2 regions of the Psychrobacter sp. NG27 genome follow, and region 2 is predicted to be linked to the other one. Evidence: riboswitches for the same ligand, from Rfam matches in the RefSeq annotation. Region 2 holds a riboswitch; the other holds the start of a gene.
The links. Region 2 has a riboswitch for thiamine pyrophosphate ahead of IP485_RS12335 (ABC transporter substrate-binding protein). Riboswitches for the same ligand answer to the same signal wherever they lie in the genome.
Positions count from the first base shown of each region.

Region 1 (5,182 bases), on a different contig from region 2:
TAATGGAGCAAGTATGAGCTTAGTAGATACTTGTGATTTACCTGATGACTTGCCACGAGACTTGGCAAGCTCAGACACGCATTGATAAACACCTAATGAACGATTAAAGACAACGCGGTAGACATGATTCATACTGGAACCTTAAGAGAATGGGTTTTTTAAGTAACATTTGATTACTAATTGACCAGTATATTACTCTATTCTATGAATTTGTCTATATTTTATACACAAAAGTTTGTTAAAATTTAATTGTTTGCAAAAGTAAAAAAGCTGCCTTAAAAAGGCAGCTTTTATTTTTATCTATTGGGTTAAGTTTAATACCTAGTTATAAGGCTTTGAGCCCCGCCGCATAATCCCGCACGTTTTGAGTGATCTTCATTGAGCAGAATTTAGGGCCACACATTGAGCAAAAATGAGCAACTTTGTGTGCATCTTTTGGCAACGTTTCATCATGGAATTCACGTGCTGTATCTGGATCGAGCGCCAGATTGAACTGATCATCCCAGCGGAATTCAAAACGGGCTTTAGATAAGGCATTGTCACGTGCCTGTGCACCTGGATGACCTTTAGCCAGATCAGCAGCGTGAGCCGCAATCTTATAAGTGATGATGCCGTCTTTAACGTCTTTTTTGTTAGGTAAACCCAAGTGTTCTTTTGGCGTCACATAACAGAGCATGGCAGTGCCAAACCAACCAATCATCGCAGCACCTATAGCACTGGTGATATGATCATAGCCGGGTGCAATGTCAGTCGTCAAAGGCCCTAGCGTATAAAATGGCGCGTCAGCACACAGATCAAGCTGCAAATCCATATTTTCTTTAATACGGTTCATGGCGACATGGCCTGGTCCTTCAACCATGACTTGCACATCGTGCTCCCACGCCACTTTGGTCAGCTCACCCAAGGTTTTGAGTTCGCTAAATTGCGCTTCGTCATTGGCATCTTGTAAACACCCAGGGCGCAGACCATCACCTAAGCTAAAGGCGACATCGTAAGCTTTCATAATCTCGCAGATGTCTTCAAAGTGCGTGTACAAAAAGCTTTCTTGTTGATGCACCATGCACCACTGCGCCATGATAGAGCCGCCGCGTGACACAATACCGGTTAGGCGTCCGGCAGTCATTGGCACATAATCCAATAGTACACCTGCATGAATGGTGAAGTAATCCACCCCTTGCTCGGCTTGTTCAATGAGCGTATCGCGGAATATCTCCCACGTCAGGTCTTCAGCCACGCCATCGACTTTTTCTAGTGCTTGATAAATCGGGACAGTACCAATCGGCACTGGCGAGTTACGAATCAGCCATTCGCGGGTTTCGTGAATATGATTGCCAGTCGACAAATCCATAATGTTGTCCGCACCCCAACGTGTTGCCCACGTCATTTTTGACACTTCTTCATCAATAGAAGAACCAAGCGCTGAGTTACCGATATTGGCGTTGATTTTCACTAAGAAATTACGCCCAATAATCATCGGTTCAGATTCTGGATGGTTGATGTTGTTGGGGATAATGGCGCGACCTGCCGCCACTTCGCTACGCACAAATTCAGGAGTGATTATTTTGGGTGTATTGGCACCGAAACTCTCACCGTCGTGTTGACGCATGTCAGTCAATGCGTGTTGCTTTTGCGTTTCACGAATGGCGATATATTCCATCTCTGGGGTAATAATGCCGCGACGTGCGTAGTACATTTGCGTGACGTTGCCAGTTTTGCCATCGACATCTTTGGCGCGGCGCGGTTTGTCGATATGAGCAAATCTAAGGTTAGCAGTGCTGATGTCACGAGCGCGAGCCAGTCCATAAGCGCTAGACAAGCCACTTAATTGTTCGGTATCACCGCGCTCGTTTATCCAGCCTTCACGCAGCTTTGGCAAGCCTTTGGTCAAATCAATCTCAACGTTAGGATCGGTATAAACGCCAGAGGTGTCATAGACATAAAAGGGTGGGTTCTGTTCCCATTCGTTCTCAGACACGCCTTGCACAGGGGTAGGGTCAAGCGTGATCTCGCGCATGGGTACTTGAATATCAGGGCGTGAGCCTTCGATATAGACTTTACGAGACGCGGGCAAAATACGGTGTAAGTCGCGCGCATCTTCTTCAAAGCGCACGTCTGTCTGATCGCGGTGAGCAGGTGTTTTTAAGGCGTTTGCTTTTTTATCCGCTTTGCTGTCAGTGGTATTGAGTGAGGCACTGGCTGGAGTATGGGTTTGAGCGGCATTAGTTTTTGAGATGGTGTCTGAAATAGTCATATGCTGTCCTAGCGTGTTGGTTTTTGAATAAAATCAACACCGCCAGTATCTGCGGAGGTAGCATCCATCATTTAGACAAGTTTATATTGTGAGTACAAGCCTGCAACCAAAAATATCGTCGCAGGTATTGGTCATCAAATATCAGACGCAGCTTTGTATCGATCGTCGCTATCTAGTCATGCATTACGCATATGAAGACAGTAGTGATGATAAAAAGGTATTTCTACGCGTCCCTTGTCATAAATAACAAAGTGCTTAAGACTTCCCTGCGTCGGTACTAACCGCATCAGGTTCGGCGGGTGATCTCTCAGCGAATGTATTAGAACCAACTATTAGTCAGTCAATAACACACCGCACCCCGAGTCTGTCAGTGTTGTAAATCTTCTTCATACTAACAAAATTCTGCACCAACGGCCAATAGTATTTAGCTAAGTATATGGCAACTTAAGATGGCATCTGATGGTTTGCATGAGTACGGTTATGTTAGGGTGTTTGCTATAAGATATTGATATTATATGTATTTATTAAAAATATAGCAGTGCTACCTAAATATTATGTAAAGCGAATGAAAGATTGTGACAACTGTCATGAAACTGTCATAAAGATTTGGCAAGATAGCATGCATATCACAAACGATGCTTTTTCATACCGTTGTTAAACTTTAGGAGCTCTACATGCGTTATTCGTTATTGGCAGTGGCTGTTAGTTGTACATTGATGCTCACGGCGTGTAATAAATCAACAGAGACAGCAGAAACCACTGCTGACACGAGCAGTAGCGCTGTCACGACAACTGAAACGACACCTTCTACTACTTCAGGTTTTAAATCTGCTGAAAATATCGCCATGAATATCACGGGTGCAGGTGCATCATTTCCGCAACCTATTTATGCCAAATGGTCTTATGACTACAATGCTGCTACCGGCGGCCAAGTCAACTATCAGTCGATTGGTTCATCTGGTGGTATCAAGCAAATTCAATCAAAAACAGTTGATTTCGGTGCCTCTGACGCGCCATTGACACCTGAAGAGCTTGAAGAATCTGGTCTTATCCAGTTCCCGACAGTTATCGGTGGTGTTGTACCAATCGTCAATATCGACGGTATTGAGCCTGGTGCATTGAAGTTAGATGGTGAAACGCTAGCCAATATTTATTTAGGTAAAATTAGCAAGTGGAACGATCCTGCTATCACTGCTATGAATCCAGATTTAACGCTACCTGATGCTGCTATTACCACGGTATTCCGCTCAGATGGTTCAGGCACGACTTTTAACTTTACTGATTATCTAGCCAAAGTCTCACCAGATTGGAAAGACACAGTTGGTGTTGATAAAACGGTTAAATGGCCAACGTCTGCGACTGGTGCAGGTGGTAAAGGTAACGAAGGGGTTTCAAGCTACGTAAACCGTATGAAAAACTCTATCGGCTACGTTGAGTATGCCTACGCTAAGCAAAACAAAATGTCACATACGGCACTAAAAAATGCCGCTGGTAACATCGTTCAGCCATCTGCTGAAACCTTTGCTGCTGCAGGTGACATTGATTGGTCACAACAAGAAGGTTTTTATAAAGTCATCACTAACTCTGAGACTGCGCAAGCATGGCCTATCGCTGCTGCGACCTTTATCTTGGTACATAAGCAACCAGAGAATCCGCAGCAAGTAGCTGGTGTACTGAACTTCTTTGATTGGGCCTACACTCAAGGTGATGACAGCGCCATGTCACTAGACTATGTGCCATTCTCTGATACAGCAGTGGCCTTATTCAAAGCGAAATGGAACGATGTTAAAGGTAGCGATGGTCAGCCTGTTTATAAGCCTGCACAGTAATATTCCTACGCTAGTCATTGTTTCATAACTTTATAAATCTCCTCTTAAATCACTATTCTCCGGTAGTGGTTTGAGAGGTTTTATCACAGCAAATTTGACCATAATGTTGATAGTAATGATGGGTATATTTGAGAACCGCCATCAATGATTATATGGGTTGAGTTTACTGTTATAAGACAAGATGTACACACTGGTTTTTTGAATTCACCCATTCAATGCTGAGACACTTATGACAGACTTAAGGTCCCAACTGGCTAAACAAAAACGTTACGATGCTTTATTTGTCAACTCTACTAAAGCGTTTGCCATACTGGTGCTCCTATCTTTAGGGGGCATTTTGGTGTCTCTCATTATTGGTGCTTGGCCAAGTATCCAAACGTTTGGCCTTGGATTTTATACCAGTAACAATTGGGACACGGTCGCCAATGAGTACGGTGCACTTGCACCTATTTATGGCACCTTAGTGACGTCATTTATCGCCATTGCGATCGCCGTTCCTGTCAGTTTTGGGATTGCCATATTTTTGACCGAAATGTGTCCTAAGTTCCTCAAAAAACCACTCGGTATTGCCATTGAGCTATTGGCTGGTATCCCTTCTATCATTTATGGTATGTGGGGACTGTTTGTATTTGCGCCATTCTTTGGCGATCACATTCAGCCATGGTTCATCGAGCACATTGGCCCATTGCCTATCGTTGGTAAGTTGTTTGAGGGCGCGCCTATGGGTTTGGGCATGTTTACCGCCTCTTTGGTACTGGCCATTATGATTATCCCGTTTATCGCTGCCACCATGCGTGACGTTTTCTCTGTTGTGCCAGATCTACTCAAAGAGTCAGCTTACGGTATGGGCGCGACGACGTGGGAAGTGATGTTCAAGATTATCTTGCCGTATACCAAAGCCGGTGTCGTTGGCGGCGTTATCTTGGGGCTTGGCCGTGCATTGGGTGAGACCATGGCAGTGACCTTCTTGATTGGTAATGCCTTTAACATCAGCCCAAGCCTGTTTACCTCAGGCGTGACCATTACCTCAGCCTTGGCCAACGAGTTTGCTGAAGCATCGAGCGAGCTACATCTGGCGTCTTTATTACATTTAGGCTTAATC
Region 1 covers NZ_JADGIN010000002.1:167,941-173,122, forward strand. The annotation lists gene IP485_RS04150 (autotransporter domain-containing protein) at 1-132, opposite strand, end outside; gene thiC (phosphomethylpyrimidine synthase ThiC) at 326-2,251, opposite strand; TPP riboswitch at 2,498-2,622, opposite strand; gene pstS (phosphate ABC transporter substrate-binding protein PstS) at 2,926-4,080, shown strand; gene pstC (phosphate ABC transporter permease subunit PstC) at 4,310-5,182, shown strand, end outside.
Region 1: linked by a shared signal. The riboswitch ahead of thiC (phosphomethylpyrimidine synthase ThiC) and the one ahead of IP485_RS12335 (ABC transporter substrate-binding protein) in region 2 are both predicted to bind thiamine pyrophosphate.

Region 2 (5,182 bases):
TTTTGTTCAAGAGATGAAAGCATTTAAAAATGAGTTGAAGGAAGAAGGCGGTTTCTGGGATAAGTTAGTATATAACGTGAATGATCTAATATCTGAGTTCGGCAGAAATTATATAAGACCTATTATTTGGCTAATAGCTAGCCTAATTTTATATACGACCTTACTATATTTTCATGATTGGTACTTCGATAGTCACAATTATTTTATTCATCCTTGGTTTAATACTCTTTCAGTTTACGCTAATAGTGCTGCAAGAAATTTTTTACCTTTGAGTAGGTTTTTGGAATCTAAAAGTGGGTTTGAGTTTGTCAGCTTATTGTTTTACATTTGGTTTGGCATACTGATCTGGCAAATTGTTGTAGCAATTAAAAGACATACACAACGTTAAGGAACACCATGAACCATCTTACCGTCGGACAACGTGCGCCTCTAAGCAACCTTGCTATTGATGATACCGCACCTATCACGCTCAAGTTCACTCGCCAAAGCCCAATAGAGATGGATATCAGCTGCTTTGCCTTAGACGCAGCGGGCAAACTGATCAATGATGATTACATGGTGTTTTATAATCAGCCAACCTCACCGTGCGGTCAAATCAAGCTCACCCATTACGAGTCGCAGCCAACGGCGAATAAAAGCATCCAAGCCGAGTTTGCAGTGAATTTATCCAAACTGGCTGCGAATATAGACAGCTTGTTTTTTGTGTTATCAGCCGACACGCCGCTCAATCAAATTCAATCGCTAGAGATTGGCATTTGGCAGCAATCACAAAAGGCACAGGCAGCGTATCAAGCAGCAGACTTCGCCCAGCAGCAAGCCAGTATGCTGATGCAGCTTTATCGTAAGAGTGGCGTTTGGCGAGTATCCAACGTCGCGCAAGGCTTTAATGGAGGACTTGCCGCCATCGTGCAGCATTTCGGTGGCGATGTAGAAGAGGGCAGCTCGACAGCAGCAGCGCCGACCGCAGCGCCAGTTCAAACAAAACCATCGTTAGAGAAGGTCATGCTAGACAAAGCGCCAAAACTGGTCAATCTGGCCAAAAAAGCCACCATATCGCTTGAGAAACGCCAATTGCAGCAATTAACCGCAAAAGTAGCACTGGTGCTAGACGCCTCAGGCTCAATGAACAGACAGTACAAAAAAGGCCGCGTGCAAGAGGTAGTCAACCGCATATTGCCATTGGCAGTGAGCTTCGATGACGACCAAGCGCTAGACTGCTGGGCGTTTGCCCGAGATCCGCAGTATTTGGGCGAGATTGGGCTGAGCAACTATGACGGTTTCATTGACAACGCTCATGGCGGCTGGCGCAAATGGGCACTTGGCCCGCGCATTAACAATGAAGCAGAGGTCATGAAGGCCGTGACGGAGTTTTATCAAAAAGACGGCTTGGATGTGCCTATTTACGTGCTATTTATCAGTGATGGCGGGGTGAATGATAATCGCGGTATCACGAGAGTCATGACGGATGCCGCGAAACTACCGATATTTTGGCAATTCGTGGGCTTGGGTGGTCGTGGTTATGGCATCCTAAAAAAACTAGACGACATGGCAGGGCGCGTGATTGATAATTGCGACTTCTTTGAACTCGATGATTTGGATGACATTAGCGAAGAAGCCTTGTATGAGAATATGCTAGAAGAGTTCCCAATGTGGCTGAAAGAAGCCAAGCAACTTGGTATAGTCGTTCCACTATAAAAGTATGACTGCGTTAACCTCGCTTGAAGTATTTAATATACGTTTACATTTGGTTGCCTTGTACTACTTTTAAATTGAATCGTCTATATCGTGCAGCAATAATTTTATTATTCTATTATCGTTGACTAAGTATGACTGGCTAATTATCACTGACTAAAAAACCGCCATAGCAAATACTAGGGCGGTTTTTTATGGTTCAAAATATCTTAACTTCTAAAATGTCTACAGTGCCCAAAGAGACTGATACTGATCATCAGTCAACGTCACGATATCGATTTCGGCTAGCATCTCGCGCAGTTCTTCCCACTTACTTGCATCAGGCTTAATTGGTGTGATCAATCTACCTAGCGTGTTTTCAATGATGGCATCCATCAGCGTATCGGCTTCGGTTTTACTATAGTCGTAATACATACGGTGCGCAGCGTCTGGATTATTTTTACAAAGTTCCGTCATTTGGTTGGTCACTTGGATAAAGGTATCTATCGCTTCTTTTTTCGCGCTATAGATCTCATCCGTCGTGAGAATCTCTAACGCTGAAAAGTTAGGATAAGGTGACAGATGCTGATCGATAAACTCGAAGTCCAACCCTTCATGAGTCGCTTCAACGCCTTCAAAGTTATAAAAGCACAGCCATGCACCATCGAGGCTTGGGTCTTCTTGCATATTTTTTATATGATAAAAATCTTTTTGCACAAAGGTCACATTATCACGGCTGATACTGAAGCCATTTTTCTTGGCATAGCGAGCTAATATCTCAAAGCCAATACGATTGGTTTTTTCTTCAGCAGCAGGTGTAAAGATACGGATAGGCTGATTGTTTTTTAGCTTTTCCATGCTGGCGCGTTGCATCAATATGCCGCCATCGGTCTCAAAAAAGCAGCCCAGTGCACGTAAGTTAGGCGCGTAATGCTCAAACAGATGGATAGGCTCATTGACATGCAGATCGATGCTTTGGTTCTGTAATTCCGCAAAACCATCATAATGATCATCTGGCTCGATAATGGTGATATCAAGCCCTGCTTGCTCATATGCGCCCGTCGTTACGCCAGCGATAAAGGGCAGGTGATCAGGGTTTAAAAACCATTCGAGGGTCAGAGTAAGTTTGGTGGTCGGCTGCATATTTGTTTCCTTTTTGATTATGGAAAACAATCAGACTGATACTATTAAGGTAAAGCAAGAAAGGCCAAATAAGAAAAGTAAGGTCTCGATACTAACTTTCAGATGCTCGGCGTTTGATATGGTTATTACCTGTGCATCATCTATAGACTGCTCTTATTTATAGACCTCTGAGGGCGTGTCACGCTTGTTTCCTACGTCAGTGCTAACTGCTTCAGGTTCACGGGTGTGTCTCAGCGATGATGTGGGCTGTATTTACAGCATTAAATCAAAGCACCCCGACAAGATTGGTAGGTATTACATTATTCTTGATTGATACTCGCCATCATAGACGACACATAAGTCATGACGCAAGTCTGTTGATAATAACTAATAACGATGACAGGTCATGAAATAGTACTCAACATGCCTTACTGAGACTTAACAACCACTGTTCGGTATGAGTGTTAAGTAGCAAGTTTTTAGTAAGCCAAAGATATTTAGCGCCAACACTTACCCAATGACTAACCAAACATACCTATCAATAGCAAAAACCTCATATAAATAGTCTTGTACAATTTTTACTGATATTGCATGCTTAGTTACTTAAACAGGTAGCTGTTGTATACAGCGTTTAAGGCTACTTACCTCAACCACTGTATCGTCCAACGACATCACTTATATGACTCATAATAAAAAAGCGTTTTATCACAGACCCAAGACCAATCAATCCAAAAGCCCAATGCTGCGTTGGACGTTTTTGACGCTTGGCTGGATATTTTTTATCTTAGGCATTATTGGTATATTATTACCCGTGATGCCTACGGCGCCTTTTATCCTATTGGCAGCAGGTTGCTGGGCGCGTAGCTCTCGGCGCTTTCATTTTTGGCTGATCAATCATAAATACTTTGGCAAATTCGTCCGTGATTGGGAAAACAATCATGCCGTTCCGCTATATGCCAAGTGTTTGGCAACCATAATGATGGCCGCATCGACAATTATGTTGTTTTATCGTTTGCCTGCCGATACGATGTGGGTGGCATGGCTGGTAGCCGCTGTCTGTAGTGGGGTAGCGGTGTATTTGTTCCGTTTACCGAATGCCTAAAATCGTTGCAATTTGCGCCAAAATCGGTCAATAAATGGCTTCTGTTACACGAAAAGTCAGATAAGACTTGCGATACTAGGATGTACCCCTTATAATACGCCCAAGCTTAAGAGCAGTTCTGCACCAAATCATTACCTCGTAGTATTAGTTATAATCCTTCGTTTTAATATTTATCGTTCAGTAGCTATTTGCAAGCGTTACCGGTCACTAGGCCATTAATAAATTTAAAAGTAGGATTATCAATATGTCAGATACTCAAAAAGGTACAGTTAAGTGGTTCAACGAAGCTAAAGGCTTTGGTTTTATCGCTCCAGAAACTGGCGCAGACGTTTTTGCTCATTACAGCGAAATCACTGGTTCAGGTTTCAAAACTTTGGCTGAAGGCCAAGAAGTTGAGTTCACTGTAACTCAAGGCCAAAAAGGCCCACAAGCACATAACATCGTTGCTATCTAATTTGTCTTTATAGACAGATAGATGAATAGATGTAAAAAAGCGAACCTTCGGGTTCGTTTTTTTTCGTCTGCGATTTAGTATCTAAGACATTGGTATTAGAATTAGTGACAGCCTTATATAAAAGGCTTAAGCCAATCATACTAGACAAAACGACAGATAAAAAAACACCTCCGACTATTTGTATAGCCGGAGGTGTTTTTTTTATTAAGTAGTGATGTAAGCAGCTAAAAAGGGACAGTCGGTTTATTATATAAAGCTAATGCCAATATTGATCAGACCACCGCCCAGTATTAACCAACCAAACATAACTGCTCCTAGTATGAGAGGTCTAACGCCAGCTTGCTTAATGGCACTCAAATGAGTCGTCAGGCCTAGTGCAAACATAGCCATCGTCAGTAACACATCATCTAGCATCACCATACTGCGTACGATACTCTCAGACATCGGCACCCAAGTATGTATCAACACAATGCCGATAAATATAAACGCGAACCATGGCACTTTGACTTGTTTGACGCGGGTCATAAATGATGTTGTCTCGTTTTTACTGCTCTTATCTTCTATAGTGGCATTATCTACGGTGCTATCTTTGGTTAGCGCAAACGATAACACAAGCAGGAAAGGCGCGAGCATCATGACGCGTATCATCTTGGTCACGACTGCGGTATCGCCAATCTCAGTATTAATTGCATTACCTGCGACTACAACTTGTGCTACTTCATGTACGGTTGAGCCAGTATACATGCCGTACTGCTGGGCGCTTAGCCAAGGTTGTAACCAACCAAGATGATATAAAAAAGGGTACAGCAGCATCGCGATAGTGCCAAAAACGA
Region 2 covers NZ_JADGIN010000010.1:13,218-18,399, reverse strand. The annotation lists gene IP485_RS12345 (hypothetical protein) at 1-388, shown strand, start outside; gene IP485_RS12340 (VWA domain-containing protein) at 397-1,695, shown strand; gene IP485_RS12335 (ABC transporter substrate-binding protein) at 1,918-2,814, opposite strand; TPP riboswitch at 2,986-3,102, opposite strand; gene IP485_RS12330 (YbaN family protein) at 3,473-3,895, shown strand; gene IP485_RS12325 (cold-shock protein) at 4,140-4,349, shown strand; gene IP485_RS12320 (YeiH family protein) at 4,596-5,182, opposite strand, start outside.